DNA from 3 places in the Pseudoselenomonas caprae genome. Region 1 is predicted to be linked to each of the others. Evidence: riboswitches for the same ligand, from Rfam matches in the RefSeq annotation. Region 1 holds a riboswitch; each other region holds the start of a gene.
What was found. Region 1 has a riboswitch for ZMP and ZTP ahead of FZ041_RS04920 (L-lactate MFS transporter). Riboswitches for the same ligand answer to the same signal wherever they lie in the genome.
Positions count from the first base shown of each region.

Region 2: linked by a shared signal. The riboswitch ahead of FZ041_RS03630 (xanthine phosphoribosyltransferase) and the one ahead of FZ041_RS04920 (L-lactate MFS transporter) in region 1 are both predicted to bind ZMP and ZTP.
Region 3: linked by a shared signal. The riboswitch ahead of FZ041_RS05915 (phosphoribosylaminoimidazolecarboxamide formyltransferase) and the one ahead of FZ041_RS04920 (L-lactate MFS transporter) in region 1 are both predicted to bind ZMP and ZTP.

Region 1 covers NZ_VTOZ01000007.1:90,271-97,342, forward strand. The annotation lists gene FZ041_RS04905 (amidohydrolase family protein) at 1-647, opposite strand, end outside; gene FZ041_RS04910 (carboxylesterase family protein) at 676-1,209, opposite strand; gene FZ041_RS04915 (nitroreductase family protein) at 1,206-1,778, opposite strand; gene FZ041_RS04920 (L-lactate MFS transporter) at 1,875-3,086, opposite strand; ZMP/ZTP riboswitch at 3,164-3,245, opposite strand; gene FZ041_RS04925 (hypothetical protein) at 3,320-3,679, opposite strand; gene FZ041_RS04930 (UxaA family hydrolase) at 3,856-5,367, opposite strand; gene FZ041_RS04935 (tagaturonate reductase) at 5,364-6,827, opposite strand; gene FZ041_RS04940 (zinc-binding alcohol dehydrogenase family protein) at 6,844-7,072, opposite strand, start outside.
Region 2 covers NZ_VTOZ01000005.1:78,291-85,362, reverse strand. The annotation lists gene FZ041_RS03640 (OPT family oligopeptide transporter) at 1-1,533, opposite strand, end outside; gene FZ041_RS03635 (nucleobase:cation symporter-2 family protein) at 1,726-3,078, opposite strand; gene FZ041_RS03630 (xanthine phosphoribosyltransferase) at 3,098-3,673, opposite strand; ZMP/ZTP riboswitch at 3,725-3,807, opposite strand; gene FZ041_RS03625 (sirohydrochlorin cobaltochelatase) at 3,954-4,949, opposite strand; cobalamin riboswitch at 5,092-5,271, opposite strand; gene FZ041_RS03620 (PLP-dependent aminotransferase family protein) at 5,358-6,692, opposite strand; gene FZ041_RS03615 (SLC13 family permease) at 6,734-7,072, opposite strand, start outside.
Region 3 covers NZ_VTOZ01000009.1:63,513-70,584, reverse strand. The annotation lists gene FZ041_RS05930 (methionine synthase) at 1-133, shown strand, start outside; gene FZ041_RS05925 (homocysteine S-methyltransferase family protein) at 147-2,525, shown strand; gene pfkA (6-phosphofructokinase) at 2,580-3,542, opposite strand; ZMP/ZTP riboswitch at 3,750-3,826, shown strand; gene FZ041_RS05915 (phosphoribosylaminoimidazolecarboxamide formyltransferase) at 3,880-5,052, shown strand; gene FZ041_RS05910 (putative bifunctional diguanylate cyclase/phosphodiesterase) at 5,146-7,072, opposite strand, start outside.

The DNA of each region.
Region 1 (7,072 bases):
ATTTCGCCGCCTCTTATGTCATTTTCCTTTTTCAGTACAGTGCCATCTTCCTTCATAATGCCTGCATGGACCAGGGAAAGCGTGTTCACCAGGCTCTTATGGCCTTCCTCATCGATAAAGAATACCGGCAGATCCTTGCAAACCGCATCGATCTGCTGACGGGTAGGCATATTGCCCTTGAAAGTATCGAGGTTCCACCCTAAACCGAAAACAGCCTTGAAATTTGCGGCCTTGGCCTTCTTGACAGCCGCGGGAAGGATTTCTGTCAAAAACTTGTTTGCATCATCACTATCGCCAACCTGCGCTCCGATTTCGGTCATGGCATAAGCTATCGGATAATGGGCATGCCCGTTGCCGCAGCCAGGCATCACAAGCCCCTTGTCCGTATAGTCCACCACATCGGTCCTTCCTGCTTCGACCAGTGCGGCAGCGCCTTTCTTATCGCCTACATAGATGTATTTGCCATCCTTCACGGCAAAAGCCTCTGCCACCTTGTTGTTATCCGAAGTGAATATCTTGCCATAAACCACGAGGTCAGCCTTCGTCTTTTCGCTGCAACTGGCCAGCCCGCCAGTCCCGAGCATAAAGCCTAACACCACGATGCCTGCCAAAAGCTTCATGATACGCATGCGCATCCATTGCCTCATGATAGTTCTCCTTTCCCAGTCTTACTGGTCAAAATACATAGTATTTGGTAAGGAAATAGGTTCTGTCCCAATCCACGATCTTCCGCGAGGCTTCGCGTTCCGGATGGATATTGTTCTCGTCAAAGACCATCACTTGCTTCTGCTTCAGGTCGTAGAGCGGCCAAACCTTTGCCCTGCCATCGGGCGAAAGGTCTGCGCTAAGGGACGGATTGCCTGTCTTGGCGAACTGGACCCACATTTTGCGCATGGTCTTGGCAAAGGTCTGATCCAATATCCTGCCCGTGTCAGCGGTCATCTCGGGATGATTGAACACCGAGGCGAGCTCTATCGAATGCCCGCTTTTCACGATCGGCAGCGAGGATTCCGGCGTGAAATAGTACGTATATGATTTGCCGCCAGCCAGCGTCTGATTTTCCGACATACGGATGAGCGGCGCATTGAACCAGCTCTGGCTGAACAGCCGGCTGTCCCGCTCATAGGCTTCGCCCTTTATCTCGTCCATGAAACTTTCGATGCGCTTTTTCTCTTCCGCCGTCAGCTTGGCCAGGCCCCTTGAAGTCACGTCTGCACTTTGACCCGCTGCGCGATGTCTTCCTTCTCCTTAGGCTCCGGCCCGGCAGCGATGCCGCCAAACGGCATCTGGGCGATGAGTTTCCAGGAAGCCGGCAGGGCAAACAGGGTATGCACGGCCTCGTCAATGACCGGATTGTAGTGCTGAATACTAGCCCCGACCTCCAGGTCACGCAAGGCTGTCCAGACAGCAAACTGCAGCATGCCGTTAGCCTGCTGCGCCCATAGCGGGAAGTTTTCCGCATACATGGGAAACTGCCCCTGCAAGTTCCTTACAACATCCTCATCGTAGAAATAGAGCACCGTACCCGCGCCAGCCTTGAAGCCGTCAATCTTCTCACGTGCTACCTTGCCATCAAAGGCATCGTAAATCACGTCCCAAAGCACATCCTGCTTCCTGCCGAGCGCCACCACGACACGCGCCGACCTCATATTGAACGCATCAGGCGTCAGCTCTGTTGCCTGCTCCACCACCTCGCGGATTTTCTCTGCCGTGACCGGCAGCTCCTTATTGATCTGGTAATAGGTGCGGCGCTTGCCCATGGACTCCAAGATTCCCATAAAAAAACCTCCCTTAGCAATAAAATCTTTCCTGTCATACGCTAGTATTCGCGTCCGGATCCGAAAGTCCTGCCAAGGGAGGCCCACGATATTTCTTTAAGTATTTGCGGTCTTGACCACACCGGAGGTACGGCTGCCATGCAGCTTGAGCACCGTCGCCAGCAGGAAGTTCAGCACGAAGCAGCCGGCAAAGAACAGCAGCGTCGCCGTATAGCTGTGCGTATGCTCCCAGAACCACGAAACGATGGTCGGACCGGCCACGCCAGCAATGCCCCAGGCCGTCAGCACACGGCCGTGGATCGCGCTTAACTCACGCGTGCCGAAGATATCGGCAAGATAAGCCGGCATGCACGAAAAGCCGCCACCATAGCAGCTGATGATCAAAAACACGAGCAGCTGGAACGCCAGCGCATCGCTTGTGCCCGCCAGCAAGTAAAAAGCACCGGCCTCCAGCGCGAAAAAGGCCATATAGGTAAGCCCGCGCCCCAAATAATCCGAAAGCGTCGACCAGACAATGCGCCCGCCGCCATTTACGAGCCCGATGAGGCCGACCATCGACGCCGCCTGCGCCGCATCCATGCCCGCGGCCTGCTGGGCCATCGGCGAAGCCACCGCCAGCAGGCCGATGCCGCAAGTGATATTGACAAAGAACACCCACCAGAGCATGCCAAACGGCCAGGTCCTCACAGCCTCAGCAGCCGTGGCGCCATGCTGGATCTGCGTGACCTTTGCCATGCCAGCTGGCTGCACGGGCGGCTTCAGATAAAGCGCTGACGCCCCCATCAGCAGCATGTAGGCTGCGCCCAGCAGCAGGAAAGTGTCCACAAGGCCGGCCTTTGCCGTCAGCGCCTGCATGACAGGGCCGGCAATCAGCGCGGCAAAGCCGAAGCCCATGATGGCAAGCCCCGTCGCAAAGCCGCGGTGCTGCGGGAAATACTTGACGAGCGTCGATACCGGCGTGATATAGCCGACACCAAGGCCGATGCCACCGATGACGCCATAGAAAAGATACAAGAGCAACAAACTGTGCAAGTGCAGCGCCAGCGCTGTACCGAACATGCCCGTGCCAAAGAACAGCATGGCCAGCAGCCCGCTCTTCTTCGGCCCATGTTTTTCCACAAACCGGCCCAAGAAACCTGCCGACATGCCAAGAAACAGGATTGCCAGGGAAAACGCCCATGTCGTCTGCGCGAGCGTAGCCCCCAGCTGTGCCATAATCGGGCGCGTCAGGACACTCCAGGCATAGACGCTGCCGATGGAAATATGGATTCCCACCGCAGCCAAAGCAATGAGCCAACGATTCCGCATGAAAACCATCCTTTCTGCTGCCTGCGCAGCAACGAGAAAAAGAGCTTTCATCCAAACAAAAAACCGTCTGGACAAAAACTCTCTGCCCAGACGGTCGGCTTGTTAAACCTTGCAGTACATGTGGTCGATTCCACTAATCCGTCAGTCCTGCACGGCATTATCGACTTGTAAGCTTAGTTTAACCATTGACGTTTGACTTGTCAAGTCTTTTGCAGCTGCTGCCCATCTCGCGCTTAGAAGGACCCGCCATTTGCCAGCCATGCCTTCGCCGTATATTCGCTCAGGCCTACTGCATCGATGCGGAATACATTACCGCTCGAACCCGTGCGCAAATCCTTGACGCTTACATAACCGACCTGCGTCAGATAGCCGCCATTGAGTGCCTCGATGACATCATGGTCTTCGAGCGGATAATCGCCCGGGTATTCCACGATGGTGCCGACCGAATACCCTTCACAGGTATAGATCGCAACCTTCGGCCCTACTGAAGTATTGATCATGCCATCGATGCTTCCTCCCGAAACATGTGCCATGCAGATACTCGAAAGCCCCATCATCAGAACAGCCAGCAAAGTCATAATACGCGTTTTCATGATAAATTCCTCCTTGCATATCCCGCTGTGCGGTTTGGTTTGTTTTGCTATTTGTTCTTTATATCCCCGAGGTAGCCAAAGTGTTATAGACTTTTGCAAAAAAAATTTCGCTCTCATAAAAAAGCAGAGATTGCTCGCCCATCAACCAGAGACTCACTTGACATGTCAAAATTCTTCTATAAACAAACTCCGTCTTTGAAGATTGCCAATTCATGCTTATCCAGATGCTCCGATACTGTTTTTTCCTGTCCAGAAGCAACTGCCAGCATATAATTCCAAAATCGTTCTCCCAGTTCTTCTAATGATGCACCTTCCAGCAGCATCCCTGCATTGAAATCAAGCCAGTTCTTTTTCCGTGTTGCCAACTTCGAGTTGCTGGCAATCTTCACCGTTGGCACAGGCGCTGCAAACGGAGTACCACGCCCTGTCGTGAACAAGATCAACTGCGCACCCGCTGCGGCCAAAGCATTTGCTGCCACCAGATCGTTGCCAGGACTCTCAAGCAGCAGCAATCCTTGCGTCTTGTTTTTCACTCTCTGTCCATAAGCCAATACATCCGTAACCAGCGCCACGCCTCCTTTTTGCACACAACCCAAGGATTTTTCTTCCAGCGTGGTTATGCCACCAGCTTTATTGCCCGGCGATGGATTTTCATTGATTTGTTTTCCATAGCGCATATAGTATTCCTTGAAGCCATTGATAAGCTGCACAATCTTCTGAAAGATTTTTCCATTAACGGCCCGATTCATCAGCAAGGTTTCTGCCCCAAACATTTCGGGCACCTCGGTCAAGATTGCTGTTCCGCCAGCTGCAGCAACGATGTTGGACACCTGCCCTGCCAAGGCATTGGCCGTAATGCCTGAAAAGCCATCCGAGCCGCCACATTTTAGGCCAATGACCAGCTTGCTTGCCGGCTGCAAAGTACGCTGGCATTTATCGGCATAGTCAATCAACTCACGAATTGCCGCTACCCCTGCCTCGATTTCATCTTCACAATCCTGACATACCAAAAACTTTACCCTGCCCGCAGCAAAACTGCCAATAGCTTTTTGCATACTGGCAAGCGTGTTGTTCTCACAGCCTAAGGATAGTACCAATACCGCACCAGCATTGGGATGATGGACGAGACTTGCCAAAAACTGCTGCGTTTTCTCCAAATCCTCATCGATTTGCGAACAGCCATACGGATGATTAAAGGCAAAGATGCCATCAATATGCTCTTTGCCCGTCAGCATTGCTTGAGCCCGCGATTCTATTTCCCTGGCAATGGCATTGACACATCCAACTGTCGGTATGATCCAGACTTCATTACGTATCCCTACTTGGCCGTCCGGACGCTCATAACCCCAAAAACTTTTCTCCTTAGGCGCAAAACCATCCGGCTGCCATGCACTGTTTTTATTGGGTTCATAACGATAATCGACAAGTCCCGCCAACTTACTTTGCAGCCGTTCGGTATGAACCCACTCACCTGGTTCAATATTTACTTTCGCAGCGCCAATCGGAAAACCGTATTTTACCACATCACTTCCCCTGCTTATTGGCGCAATCGCTACTTTATGCCCAGCGGGGATACTTTCTTTGACCGTGATGGTTTTAGCACCTGCTGCAATCGCTTCGCCCGGTTGAAGTGATTCGATGGCCACAGCGACATTATCCTGCGGATGAATCTGCAAATACTTTTTCATGCCATATACTCTCCCAATTTCTTGATATACGACTTTATGCCCATCAGCTGCAATAACTCATAATGATGCAATACCGCATCATAAAAACCAGGAATTGTCCGCAGGTCTATGCCCCAAAAATCATCTGCCTGCAAAAATTTCCTGACATATACTTCATCGGGCAGTGCTGCCCAACTGGCCACACGATCAAGTTTTTCGGCATCATCGTGTATCTCATACGGCTTGCCGTTCCGATAACCAATCAGACAGCCATTGCCTTTCTCCACCGTATGATAAAAGGCCAGCAAGGCCGCCAAGGAAAAGGTTAACCATTTGGGCAGCACCTTGGTGTTTTGCTCATAATCCATCAGGCTTGGCAGTACACGAGCCCGCCATTTGGCAATGGAATTCAAGGAAATCGCGAGCAAGGAATGATTCACAAATGGATTTTCAAACCGCTCAAACACAGATGCAGCAAAATCACGCAACGAATCATCTTCTTTGTGAAAGGCTGGTACGATTTCCTGATAAACCAGCTGCTCAAGCTGCCGGCGTATATCGGCATCTTTCATACATTCGCCTACATAATCAAGGCCTGCCAGATAGGCCCCCAGCGCCATCGAAGTGTGTGCGCCATTTAAGATACGTACCTTACGGCGTTTATAGGCATCCACGTCCTTGGTAAATACGATAGGAAAATCCTCTGTCGCAATTGGGAACCGTTTTTCCAGTGAAGGCTCACCAATGGCCCAAAAGGCAAACGGCTCACATTGATCCAGTAAGGCATCCTCATAACCAAGCTCCTGTTCATACTTGGCAGCATCGTTTCGCGGATAGCCAGTAACGATACGGTCAACCAGCGTATCGACAAATAGGCAGGATTCATCAAGCCATGCTGCAAAAGCGTCCCCAAGCATCCATTTCTTCGCATACGCTTTTACACACTTCTTAAGCATCTGCCCATTGTGGTCAATAAGTTCTACCGGCAGCATGACCAAGCCTTTTTCTTTTGCCCCCGAAAAATGCTCAAACCTCGTAAATAAGAATTTTGTCAATTTTGCCGGATAACTTTTGGGCGGCTTATCTTCATACGCATCATCATCACTATATACAATGCCAGCTTCTGTCGTGTTCGAGATAACAAACTCTAAGGAAGGCAGCTCCGCCAGCTGCAGGAATTCCTTATAATCCGAATAAGCACTGACTACACGATCCAGACAAGAAATCACGCGATTTTCCTTATAGGTCTTCCCTGCTTTTTTCCCTCGGACACAAACCGAGTAAATATTGTCCTGGGCAGCAAACCGTGTATTGGTCTTTGCCCGCGGCATGACAACGGCAACACTGCCATTAAATCCACGTTTCTCGTTAGCCAAATCAATGCCATAGTCGACAAATGCCCGCAAAAAATTTCCTTCACCAATCTGCAGAACACGAACAGGATACGCCTGTCTTTGATAGACTTCCTGTATCTTTTTCATCCAAAACCCCTCCTTCTTATTCAGGGTCAGCAAAATGAATAACGACTTTGAGCATCGATGCTGCCTGCTCCGAAAACTCCTGGAAGGCTTTAGGGGCATCAGCAAATTCATATTCATTCGTCACGACGCATTCTATATTGGCCTTACCTGCTTTGACCAAATCAATCAATGCGAGAAAATCCTTCTGCAACGCATTGCGTGAGCCATACACATTGAGTTCTTTCTTCTGCAACAACGTGAAATCA
Region 2 (7,072 bases), on a different contig from region 1:
CATGAGTGCGGCCTGCGGGGCAGCCAGTGCCTGGGACGGGTCCATATCCGGACGCGGCAGGGCACCTGGGAAGCCATAGGCTTCATAGAGAAGATTGAGTACCGGAGCGATGACCAGTGCGCCGACCACGCAGCCGAGCAGCAGAGCCACCTGCTGACGCCAAGGCGTTGCCCCGACCAGATAGCCGGTCTTCAAATCCTGCATATTATCGTTCGATATGCAGGCAATCGCCATGATGATGGACGTGGTGAAGATTGCCGTAGCCGTGGCGAACTTCTCGCCCCCCGGCAGGCTGAAGATGCCAAACGAAGTGCAAAGCGCATACATCACAAGCGATGCCACGATGATACCCAGGATGCCGATACCCGAAATCGGGCTCGAGGAGGTGCCGACGAGACCGGCCATATAGGCACAGGCTGCGGCGACAAAGAAGCCCATGAACACAGCCACGCCGACGCCGACGAGGACAAAGGTGAGGTTCTGCATCAGCGGCAGGCCCTCAGGGCTGACAAAGGCATAGAAGATCGCCAGCAGGCCGGCAACCGTCAACGCGAATACCAGGCCAATGCTCTTGATGGACATATCGATGTCCATGCGGTGTTTGTCCTTCTCGCCATCGGACATGCGGACCGAGGCGATGGACTCCTTGACGCCCTCGATGACCGGCTCGGCCAGCGTGATAAGGGTCCAGATAGCGGCCACGCCCATGGCACCAGCGCCGATCAGACGGACGCGCTCCTGATAGACCGCACCGGCAAATTTCTGCATCGTCATGCCATCAGGCAGTGCACTCGTGATCGTGTAGAACGGCACGAAGCCCGCCCAGGCGATCAGGATACCGACGAGCATCGCCAGTCCCGAGGCAATGCCGATGAGATAGCCGGCACCGACCAGCGCCGTCGAATAGCCGATGGGGAACTGCGTCATGCCGCGGCCCACATGGAACCAGAGGGACAGTCCCCCCGAGAGGACCTGGAAGCCATTGGAAAGCAGCGCGACAACACCAGCCACGATACCGCCCGACATGATTTCCTTAAGGCCGCTGCCCTGCTTAGAAGCTGCCGCAGCATTGCTGCCGACCTTCAAGATCTCAGCCGCAGCCACGCCTTCCGGATAGGCCAGGTCGCTATGGACGACCATCGCGCGGCGCAGCGGGATCGTGAACAGCACGCCCAAGCAGCCGCCGCAGGCCGATACCAGCAGCGTCTGCCAGAATTCAAAGCCCTGCCAATAGCCGATCATCAGCATGCCGGGGATGATGAAAATGATGGCCGACAAGGTTCCTGCGGCGGAAGCCTGTGTCTGCACCATGTTGTTCTCAAGGATATTGGAATCCTTCGCCATCTTGAGGACCGCCATCGAAATCACCGCGGCGGGGATAGCCGAGGAAAAGGTCAGGCCGACCTTGAGGCCCAGGTAGACGTTCGATGCTGTGAAGATAACCGTCAGGATAGCACCGAGCAGCATACCGCGGACCGTAAGTTCAGGAAGCCGTAGATCGTGCTGCATAAACTCATTGTCATTTTGTTTCATCGTATGAATGCTCCTTATAGGGTAAATGTTTTTCGCAACTGTACACCTGTAATGTACAATCACAAAGAACATTATAGCACAATTAAAAGCGTCATAAAAGAGGTATATATGTATACATGTAACAAACGCATGACAAAAAACTGGCAGCCCCTTCTGTCTGGGACTGCCAGTTGCCGTCAGCGGGAGATTCCCTTAAAGATCGAAAGCTGCCTCGTGCTCCGACTCACTCTGCTTCGGCTTGCGCTCGCAGAGCAGTACGTTGAGCACAATGGCCATGATGCTGCCGATCGTGATGCCGCTGTTGCCGATGAGCTGCACCCACTGCGGGAAATGGCTGTAGAAGGACGGCACCCCCAGCGGGATAAGCGCCACAGCTACGCTGATAGCCACCACCATCGAGTTGCCCTTCTTCTGCAGATCCGCCTGCGAGAGCGCCTGCATGCCGCTTGCCGCTACCATGCCGAACATCGCCAGGCCAGCACCGCCGAGCACCATCGTCGGGATGCAGGCGACGACAGCCGCCAGCTTCGGGAAGAGCCCGAGGATCATCAGCAGCACGCCGCTGGTCGCCACGATATAGCGGCTGCGGATTCCCGTCATGCTGATAAGACCGATGTTCTGGGCAAAAGCCGTATACGGGAAGGTATTGAACACACCGCCCAGAGCCGTCGAGAAACCATCGGCCCGCAGGGCCTTGGTGAGCATCTCCTCCGTCATCGGCTTTTTGACGATCGAGCTGATGGCCATGACATCGCCCGTAGTCTCGGCCATCGTCACGAGCATGACCAGCGTCATGATGAGGCACGATACCGGCTCAAATACCGGCAGGCCAAAGGCAAAGGGCGTCGTGACACCGAGCACCGCCGCTTCGCTGACGGCATGGAAATCCACCATGCCGAAAGCAGCTGCAATCCCCGTGCCGATCACCAGGCCCAGCAGCACTGAAATATGCCCCAGGAATCCCTTGCAGGTGCGGTAGATGAAGAGGATGATTGCCAGCACCGCCAGCGACAGAGCGATGTTTGACGGGTCACAGTAATCAGCAGCCGCAGGATTCGGCCCCGTGATCCAGTTGACCGCTACCGGCAGCAGCGACAGGCCGATGATCGTGATGACCGAGCCCGTGACCACCGGTGGGAAGAACCGCAGCATCTTGCTGAAGAAATTGCTGATGATGAAGCAGGCAATGCCGGCAAAGATAGCCGAGCCATAGACGACCTGCAGGCCAGCTGCTCCGCCGCCATGGGTGTTCGCGATGATGATCATCGGCGTGACCGCCGTAAACGTGCAGCCCTGCACGATCGGCAGCTTCGCACCGATGACACCGCGGATGCTCAATGCCTGCACCAACGTAGCGATCCCGCAGGTGAAGAGATCGGCATTGATGAGATAAATGAGCTGCTCCGTCGAAAGCCCGATGGCCCCGGCAAGTACCAAGGGCACAGCTACCGCACCAGCATACATGGCCAGCACATGCTGAGCCCCGTAGATAAGCGTGCGCAAAAACGGCAGTTTCTGGTCAACCGGATGAATCGCGTTCGTCACAATGAATTCCCCCACAAATTTATTTCTCTACAAACGTAATCTTGCCATCGTCCAGCGAAGCAATGCTTGCCAGAGCCTCAAGGTGATACCCTTTGTCGATGATGCGCTGATGGCCGCGCTGGAAGGCCTTCTCGATGGCAATGCCGATGCCAGCCACCTTCGAGCCTGCCTCCTCAACGATGCTCGCCAGTCCCAGTGCCGCCTCGCCATTGGCCAGGAAATCATCGATGACCAGCACATTCTCACCAGCCGGCAGATACTTCTGCAGCACGATGATCTCTGACGTCTCTTTCTTCGTGAACGAGTAAACCTCATGCGCATAGACCGGCTCATGCATCAGCACCGATTTCTTCTTGCGCGCAAAGACCAGCGGTACGCCGAGCTCCATAGCCGCCATGACACCGATGGCAATGCCCGATGCCTCCACCGTCAGCACACGGTCGATGCCCGCATCGCGGAACAAACGCGCAAACTCCCTGCCCATCGCCAGCGACAGCTCCGGATCGATCTGATGGTTCAAAAACGAATCCACCTTGAGCACGTTGCCCGGCAGGGCAATGCCTTCCTCCTGAATCTTTCTCTCCAGCAGTTCCAAAATAATCGTCCCTCCATGCTAACTAAAAATGCCGACAGTCCGAGCCCCCTAAAAAGGTGCCCAGACGGTCGGCATTTTCCCGAACTGCACGGCCCGTGGTCAATTCCACTGAACCGTCAGCCATGCAGTTTCGTTGCTATCAGATTATACGCTAATTATAAGTATTTATCCCCGCTGCGTCAAGAAAAATGTCCGCGATTTACGGATTTCTTTGCGAAGAATGCACCTAAAAAAGACGCGTGAGCTATGCCCACGCGCCTCGCTTACCATAAAGATGGTCTTATTTTGCCTCCAGTGCATTCCATGCATCGTTTGCACGGGCAACATAAAGGTCACGGATGTTCTTGTTCTCGCCAATGCCATGGATGTAGGCATCCACCTTGAAGCCCTCTTTGACCAGCATGGACTTATGCGAATCTTCCTCATCGCCAGCCATATCGTTGTTGGCATGGTCACCAGCAACCATCATCAGCGGCATCAGCGTAACGTGTTTGATGCCGTTCTTCTTGAGCTTCGGCATAACAGTCTCGAGGGACGGCCAGCCTTCAACCGTATAGACATAGACGTTCTTATAGCCCATCTCATCGATTTTTGCCTGGATGACCGAGTAATACGCATTCGAAATGTTCGGCGTACCATGAGCCATGATCAGGATAGCATCGTCTTTGCCCTGTTTCGGGAACTGGGAGGACAGCGCCTTGATGGTTTCCGTGACATCATCGGCCTGCTCTTCCTGGCCCTGCCAGTACATCAGCGACGTACCGAGCGTCATCTTCTTGAACTGGTTCTTGTAGTTCTGATAAACGCCCATGTCGTAGTTGTACTCCATGCCCGGGATGACATCGAGGGAAACGAGTGCTACGCGGCTGTAACCATCAGCCTTGAGCTGCTCGAGTGCCTCTTCCGGCGTCGGGAACTTGATGCCTTCCTTCTCCTGGACGCGCTTGATGATGATATGGGACGTATAAGCCGTGACAACCTTCACATTCGGATGAGCAGCCTTGATGGCATTGACCGTTGCATCGATGGTCTTAGCGCGCGTATCTTTGAACGTCGTGCCGAAGGTCATGACCACGATGGCGTCCTTATCCGCAAGGTTCTTGAGCTCCGGGTTCTCGTTCTTGAGCACACCGATCTCCGAAGCCGTCTTGAGTGCCATCGTCGGTTTCTTGACCTCCGGGTTCAGCTGATAAGCAGCCTCAGTCTGCGGAGCAGCAAAGCCCCAGGCAGCCGTGCAGGCAAGAGATACAGCCAATGCTTTTTTCCAGTTTTTCATGATGTGAATCCCCCTATTTCTTGGATAAATAGAAAAGGGCCTTTTGGCGCACCAAAAGACCCCTGCTATCCTGTGGTTGGATAGTCAGCAGTCCCCTTCCCATCGCTCGCAGGTGGCTTGACCGGTCAAATGACAAGTCAAAACGGTGACTTTCGGACAGGCAGTTCTTCTGGCTCGGTTCATCGCTCCCCTGCGCCTTCCCAGACATACATCCAGTGGCCATCTTGCAGGTTCGCTCCCCTCACAGCGGCGGGACCGCGCCGGTTTTGACCGGCTTTTCTCTTCGGCTGTCATAGACAGCACCTGTTCCCTGACTATGAAATTATATGCGTGATTTATATCACGGCTTTCATTATAGTGCATCAGAGAAGCGCTGTCAACGGCGGACACACAAAACACCCATCCGCCTCAATCCTCATCGAAGCCAAACAGATGCTTGAGGAAACTCTTCTTGTTGGCCGCATAGAGTTCCCGCGAATAATTGATGTTCTGGGAGCTGTACAGCGGGTTGATGATGTTCTTGCGCGGCAGCCATTCCTCGGAAAAAAGCGGCTTGGTGAATACGATTTCCGCCAGGGACTGGCGGATCTTGGCGATCTGCTTGGAGTCGAGATCCGGCACGATGGCCTTGGACAGCAGCCGCCCGACCTCGACCATCTCCTCTTCCTTTATGCCGCGGGTCGTCGGGATCAGGCTCGACAACCGCAGCGCAGGGATCGTCTTATCATCATCGAAGGTCATGATATTGTCGCATTTAACGATGAAGCCCGCCTGCTTGACCTGCGACAGGAAGGGGCCGCGGTCTTCACAATGCACCTCGGGGGCTACGTATTGGCTGTTCGTCCCATGATAGACGATATTGAGGCCATTGTCCTTGAGGGATTCCATCAGCGCATTGGCATTCTTCAGGCACTGCTGGCAATACTTGCCAAACTCCGGCGTCTCCGCCTCGCGGAATGCGATGCAGAGTGCCGCCAGGACATTCTCCTGCAGATATACATGCCCCGTATTGATGGCAATCTGGTTGAGGCTGTCCACATTCTCGCTGTTCGTAAGGATCACCGCGCTCTGGGGTCCGCGCAGCGTATCATGGGTGTAGAACGTCACCACGTCGGCATGGGGTACCGGCGAATGCATCAATTTCGCGGCTACCAGTCCCACGACCGCACTCATGTCCACCCATAGCACGGCCCCCACGCCATGCGCGATCTGCGCCAGCTTGCGGTAGTTGACATCCTTCGGATAATTCGTCGGCGAGAATATGATCATCTTGGGCCGGCACTCCTGCGCCAGCGCCTCGATATGGCGGTAATCCAGATGCTGCGTCTCCGGCTCGATGCTGTATTTCACGAAATTGTACTTCATATCCTCGGTATAGCAGTATTCCCGCTTGCGCAGGTTGAAGGACATGATGGTATCGCCAGTGTTGACGAAATTGTGGAAGACGATCTGCGACGCTGCGACCAGATTGTTGATGCGCACGATGGCCGCCTCGCTGCCAAACAACCGCTTCGCGCGCTCGATGGCCAGGGACTCCAGCCGGCTGCACGTCACCACATCGTGATAGTCCATATAGGTATTGCTGAGCAGGCTGCCCTTCAGATATGAGCAGAAGGGCGAGGCATAGTTCTCGTTCGGCAGCAGGGACAGCGTATAGCGCTGCGTCTTCAGTTCCATCTGGATAAAATCGAAGAGCTCGGGGTCAAACGCCTCAATGCCCCGGATTATCTTTTCGCGTTCCATGTATATTCCTCCTCGCTTACAAGGCTAGTGCACCCGCATACTCATCCTGGGAAGAAGGGCCAGAAAATCGGGATGACAAAGATGCACACGAGCAAAGCCACCAGCACCATGGGGATACCGACCTTGACATAATCGATGAACCTGAACTTGCCAGGCCCCAGCACCAGCGTATTCGGCGGCGTCGCCACCGGCGTCGTGAACGCACAAGAGGCGGCGATGCCGATGGTCATAAGCACGGGATACGGCGAGGCCCCCATGGACTCGGCGATGGAAATCCCGATAGGCGCCAGCAGCGCGGCCGATGCCGTATTGCTCATGAACTGCGTCAGCCCGCAGGACAGGATGAACATGGCCACGACAATGACCATCGGCGAAGGCTC
Region 3 (7,072 bases), on a different contig from region 1:
AGCCATCATCGGCTTATATAAGGAAGACAAAAGCACCCCCGCCGCCAGCACAGTGAAACACGCCAAGGGCTGTGCGGCCTGCCACAAAGTGGATTGTCCCGCAAGGAAAATCCCGCCAGAAGAGCATATATAAAGGAGACTTTCCTATGATTCATATCTTTGACGGTGCCATGGGCACCATGTTGCAAGCCGGCGGACTGAAGCCAGGCGCCTGCCCGGAGCTCATGAACATCGAGCAGCCCGAAGTCGTGAAGAACATCCATAAGGCCTATATCGATGCAGGCTCTACCATTATCGAAACCAATACCTTCGGTGCCAGCAGCTTGAAACTCGAGCATTATGGCCTTGCCAGCCGTGTCGCAGAGATCAATGCTGCCGCCGTGAAGATTGCCAAAGAAGCCGCTGCAGGCAGAGCCAAGGTTGCTGGATCTATGGGGCCCACGGGCCGCTTTGTCGTGCCACTCGGTGATCTTGACTTCGAGGATGCCTATGCTTGCTTTGCCGAACAGGCTAAAGCCCTGGCAGAAGCTGGCGCTGACTATCTGATCATCGAGACCTGCATCGACATCCAGGAAATGCGTGCAGCACTGCTGGCAGCCAAGGAAAATGCCCCTGGCGTTCCCGTCATCTGCCAGCTCTCCTACAGCGAAGACGGCCGCACGGTCACAGGCACCGATCCACAGTCCGCGGCCATCATCCTCGGTGCCATGGGAGCCGACGTCATCGGCGTCAACTGCTCGCTGGGCCCTGAGCAGCTCGTTCCGATTGTCCGCACGCTGGCAGAGAACTGCGACGTCCCGATCAGCGTTCAGCCAAATGCCGGCATGCCCTACCTTGAAAACGGCGAAACGGTATTTCCCATGGGGCCTGAAGATTTCGGCCGTTGGGGCACCGAGCTGCTCGCTGCGGGTGCCACCTACCTCGGCGGCTGCTGTGGTACGACACCATCACATATCGCCGCGCTTTCGGCAGCACTGCGCACAGCTGAAGAACCCCTGCACGCCCCGAAATCGCGCCGCCTCTGGCTTGCCAGCCGCAGCAAATCGGTCTGCATCGACAAAAAACTGCCGACCAGACTCATCGGCGAGCGCATCAACCCCACGGGCCGCAAGAAACTGGCCGCCGAAATCCGCGAGGGATCGTTCCTGTCGGTGAAAAAAGAAGCTGTCAACCAGGTCAAGGCCGGTGCCCATCTGCTCGATGTCAACATGGGTGTCGGCGGTATCGACCAAGCAGCCGCCATGAAAAAAGCCGTCACTGAGATTGCCCAGCTCACCGATGCTCCGCTGGCTATCGATACCAGCGACGCCCAAGCACTCGAAGCTGGGCTGCGAGCCTATCCGGGCCGTGCGCTGATCAACTCCGTGAGCTACGAGCCCGAGCGCATCGCCGAATTCCTGCCGCTTGCCAAGAAATACGGTGCAGCGATCCTCTGCCTCCCCATCACTGCCGAAGGTGTTCCCAAGACAGCCGAGGAACGTATCGAAGTCATGCGGAAGATCATCCAGGCTGCCAAAGCCCAGGGGTTGGAGGATGGCGACTTCCTCTTGGATGCACTGGTCATGACCGTATCCGCTGACAAGAATGCTTGCTATGAAGTCCTGATCACCCTGCAGATGTACCGCGAACGCTTCGGCTATCCGACGACCATGGGCCTGTCCAATATCTCCTTCGGCCTGCCGAACCGTCCCCTCATCAACAGCACCTTCTTTGCCATGTGCCTGGCCGCAGGCCTTGATGCCCCCATCATGAACCCCTATGACGAGTCCATGCAGCGGGCGCTGAAAGCCAGTGCCGCACTGCTTGGAGATGACCCGAACGGCCTGGCCTTCAGCCAGGATGAAGCCAATCTCAGCGTCCCCAAGAAAGCTGCGGTCGCCAAAGAAAGCAATCTGGCAGCTCTGCCTGCCATCAAGCAGGCTGTCATCGATGGCGAAAAGGACGAAATCGTCGAGCTCGTCGCCCGTGCCGTAGCCGAAGGTCATAGTGCGAACGAAATCACCGAAAAGGCCTTGACGGCCGCCATGACTGATATCGGTGAGGACTTCGGTGCTGGCCGCATGTTCCTGCCGCAGGTACTGCTCTCAGCCGAGACCATGCGCGCCGCCTTCAACAAGCTCAAGGAACTGCTGCCAGCCAGCAGCGAGGCCGACAAAGGAACCGTCGTCATCGCCACGGTCAAAGGTGACGTCCATGACCTCGGCAAGAACATCACCGGGGCCCTGCTCGCCAATAGCGGCTTCCGTCTCATCGACCTCGGCAAGGACGTCGACTCCACTGAAATCGTCAGAGCCGCTATCGAAAGCAAAGCCGACATCGTTGGCCTCTGCGCCCTGATGACGACGACGATGGTGCAGATCGACAAAGTCATCGCCGACCTCAAAGCCGCTGGCTGTCCAGCAAAAGTGATGGTTGGCGGTGCCGCCGTCACTCAGGAATATGCCGACAACGCCGGTGCTGACGCCTACGCCGCCGACGGCGTGAAAGCTGTCAAGCTTGCCAAGGATATGCTTGGCATCGATTAAGAGACAAAAAAATCGCGATTGTTTCACGTGAAACAATCGCGATTTTTATATTGCTTAGAACAATACCTTAGCCAGATGCAGATATTCCGGATCGAGTTTCTTTTTGTTGTTGACCGAATCATGCAGGTCGATGGATACGACGCGGCCCTTGCTGAAGCCGAAGACGATATCCGAGAGCCCCGAGATCAGTGCCAGAGCAGCCTGCTCGCCGAGCTGGCTGGCACGCACGCGGTCGATGACCGACGGGGAGCCCCCACGCTGGATGTGGCCCAGTACCGATACGCGGGTATCGAGTTCCGTCTTCTTCGCGATGTAGTCACCGATTTCCTGGCCGCTGCCAGCACCCTCAGCAACAACGACGAGGATGTAACGCTTGCCTTCCTGATAAGCAACCTTCATATCCTCACAGATCTTATCCAGATCGAACGGGGACTCCGGTACGAGGATGTACTCCGCACCGCCCGAGATACCCGAGACGAGTGCCAGCCAGCCCGAGCTGCGGCCCATGACTTCCATGACGATGACGCGGCGATGTGCCGAAGCCGTATCACGGAGCTTGTTGATGGCATCGATGATCGTGTTGGCAGCCGTGTCGCAGCCAATCGTGTAATCAGAGCCCCAAACATCGTTGTCAATCGTGCCCGGCAGACCGACGATAGGAATGCCCGTCTCCTGCGAGAGCAGCGAAGCACCGCGCAGCGAGCCGTCACCACCGATGACGCAGAGGCCCTGGATGCCGCGGTCAACGAGATGCTGATAGCCGAGCATACGGCCCTCCGGCGTCTTCCAGCGGTTGCAGCGAGCCGTACCAAGGAACGTACCACCGCGCTGGATGATGTCGCCGACGTCCTTGGACTTCATCTCAAACATATCTTCTTCAAGCAAGCCATGATAACCATCACGGATACCCCAGACTTTCACACCCTCATAGAGTGCCGTACGAACAACCGCACGGGCTGCCGCATTCATTCCCGGGCTGTCGCCACCGCTGGTCATGACTGCAATGCTCTTTAACATAATCGAAGTCCCCCTTGAATATGAGAAAATTGTAACATAGTACGCCAAAATAGAAATTCTTACCAAACCTTATCATACCATAAATCCGGCAAATCTAACAGGGTTTTTCCCACGGGAAAAATCAATTAACCTAATTTTTTGAGCAGGTTCATCAACTTGTCTTCTGCCACTTGACAAAAAGCCCGTATGATGATAGATTGACTATTGTAAATGCTGTGCGACTGACGGAAGTGGATCACCACAGGGAGCACAGGGAAGAGAAGCCGACCGTCTGGGCGTATAGCCTGGATTCGTGTCGGCTTTTTTCGTTATTTGATGGGAAAAGGAGAACCTTGCAATGAACGAAATGGAACTCAAATACGGCTGCAACCCGAATCAGAAACCAGCCCGCGTATTCATGAAGAACGGCGACCTGCCGTTCCAGGTGCTCAATGGCAAACCGGGCTACATCAACCTGCTCGATGCCATGAACAGCTGGCAGCTCGTCCGTGAGCTCAAGGAAGCCACAGGGCTGCCAGCCGCCGCCTCCTTCAAGCACGTCAGCCCGGCTGGCGCGGCCGTAGCCGTTCCGCTCTCAGAGACGCTCCAAAAGGCTTACTTCGTCGAGGGTGTAGAGCTTTCACCGATTGCCACGGCCTATATCCGTGCCCGCGGTGCTGACCGCATGTCGTCTTACGGCGACTTCGTTGCGCTGTCGGATGAATGCGATGCCCAGACGGCATCCTTCCTCCAGCGCGAGGTTTCTGACGGCATCATTGCACCGTCTTACTCCGACGCCGCCCTCGAGATCCTCAAGACCAAGCGCAAGGGCACCTATCTCGTCCTGCAGATGGACCCGGACTACAAGCCCGAGCCCATCGAGACCAAGCAAGTCTTCGGCATCACCTTCGAGCAGCAGCGCAATGAGATTGCCATCACCGAGGACTGCCTCAAAGAAATCCCGACGCAGAACAAGGACTTGCCAGCCGCAGCCAAGCGCGACCTGCTGATTGCGCTGATCACGCTCAAATACACCCAGTCCAACTCCGTCTGCTATGCCAAGGATGGCCAGGCCATCGGCATCGGTGCCGGCCAGCAGTCCCGCGTCCACTGCACGCGTCTGGCGGGCAGCAAGGCAGATATCTGGTATCTGCGCCAGGCCCCTCAGGTTCTTGCGCTGCCGTTCCGCGAGGATGTACGCCGCCCGGACCGCGACAATGCCATTGACGTCTATGTCGGCCCCGAGTACCGGGATCTCTTGGATGGCGACAACTGGAAGCGCGTCTTTACCGAGAAACCGCCAGTCTTCACCGAGGAGGAAAAACAGGCCTGGCTGGCTACACAGGCAGGCGTAGCCCTCGGCTCCGACGCCTTCTTCCCGTTTGGCGACAACATCGAACGCGCCCGCAAGAGTGGCGTTGCCTATGTTGCCCAGGCCGGCGGTTCCATCCGTGACGACAATGTCATCGAGACTTGTGACAAGTACAACATGACCATGGCCATGACGCACATCCGTCTGTTCCATCACTAAGGCCTATTCTATCGTTACCCCGTTCTTACACATACACACAAAAGGTGCTGGTCAAGAATGATTCTTGACCAGCACCTTTTACATTGCCAGGATTCAATCCAGCACCTCACCCGGTGTCACGGGATTCAGGCTGCTGACCCCATCCATATCGCGCACACAGGATAGGCAGCAGTCTATGCCGCCCAGCTGGAACGGTATCAGCAGATAGATCTTAAGCCGTACCTCACCAGCGTCATTGCGCGAGTGGAAAAAGGCCGTGAAGTGATCGCGCCTTACCTGCTCCTGCCGCTCCGCCAGCCGCGTCATATCATAGAACGCCAAGAACGCCTCACGCTCCTCAGGGACGATGTAGCGGTCAGCATAGAGCTCCAGGCTGCCCTTCACCGAATCGACTTCCGTCGTGATGCGGTTCTGCGTCTCATCGATATACACATTCTCCGCCCGTCCGGCACTGGACAGGAAATCGATGCGGGTAAATATCGACATGATGTGCCAGAGCGCTGCATGGACATCCACAGCGTCACGCTGCCGCTGTGCTGAAAGATTCACAGGTGCTACCACAAAGGCATGGACATCACGCACAGGATCCGTCGCGATGTGACGGCAATGGATCTTGCAGAAATTGCCATTGATGGAAAAATCGGCATTCTCCTCCATCCCCGACTGACGGCACCGTACGAGCAGCCGCTCCATCATGCGGTCACGATGCTCACGGCCGCTCCGGTACCGTGCGACAACCTCCTCCAGCGAAGCCAGCCCTATTCCCCTCAGATACTCCCGGTACGCCTTGTTCACATAGAGATAGCTGAAGCTGTCACGCGTATCGCCCTGCTCCACGATGGCCAGTGGCAGCTGGCTGATATGCCCCGTACGCTCCGCCTCCATATGCAGCGGAAAACTGCTGAGCACATTGACACTGCTTACCTGCTGATAGTATTCCGAGGAATCCAGCGGTTCGAACGTCAGCGTACTATCCTTCTTCGCATACGAATCGGCAGCTGGTGCCAAGGGCTGCGGCTTGCCGAAGAGGTACCCCTGGCAGGCTTCACAGCCTATGCACTTCAGGAATTCATATTGCTCCTCCGTCTCCACGCCTTCGGCCAGCGTATGCATGCCGATCTTCTTTGCCATATCCACAAGGGACTGAATGATGATGCCCGCCTTGCGATTCTTCCCAAAGTCACGCAGGAAGCGCATATCGAGCTTTATCATATCAAAATCGTATTCCTTGAGGGTATTGAGGGACGAATAGCCACTGCCGAAATCATCCATCCATACCTCATAACCTGCCGCCTGGAAGCGGGCCACCTGCTCCATCAGATTGCTGTCATCCTCGCTCAGCGCGCTCTCCGTTATCTCGAGCCGCAAGCGGTCACAGTCTACCTTATATTCCTGACGGATGCGCTCGATATCGGCAAATATGTCCGTCAGCTGGAAATCCAGCCGCGACAGATTTACCGATATGCGTGCCTCCTGCCAGCCCTGCCCATGCTCACGCACACGCCGGAAATCCTCACAGGCCTCGCGGATGATATAGAGATCCAGTTTATGGATGAGATGTGCACTCTCCAGCACCTCGATGAAGAAATTCGGCGGGATCATCCCATGTTCCGGCGACCGCCAGCGCGCCAAAGCCTCAAAGCCGATGACCTGCCGCGTCATCGTCCGGATTTCCGGCTGGTACCAGATCTCGATATCATGATGCTCGAGCGCACGGTAGAAATTGCTCACGACATAGTTCTTGAGCCGCAGTTTCTCCTCCAGCGAGGCATCAAAGACATCCCAGCCTTTGTCGTATCTTCCCTTGACGTTCTCACAGGCCAGCTTGGCCCTGTCCATGATCAGCGCCACATCCTGTATCCCTGCCGCAGGCACATAAAGTCCTGCCTTGACCTCCATCGCGAGATTCTGGTCGAAGTCATGGACAGCCTGACGGATATACTCCAGCCGCAGCTCGATATTCTTGTTCTCGACAGCGACCATGAAATGATCGTCGTTGAGACGGGCCAGCAGCGCATCA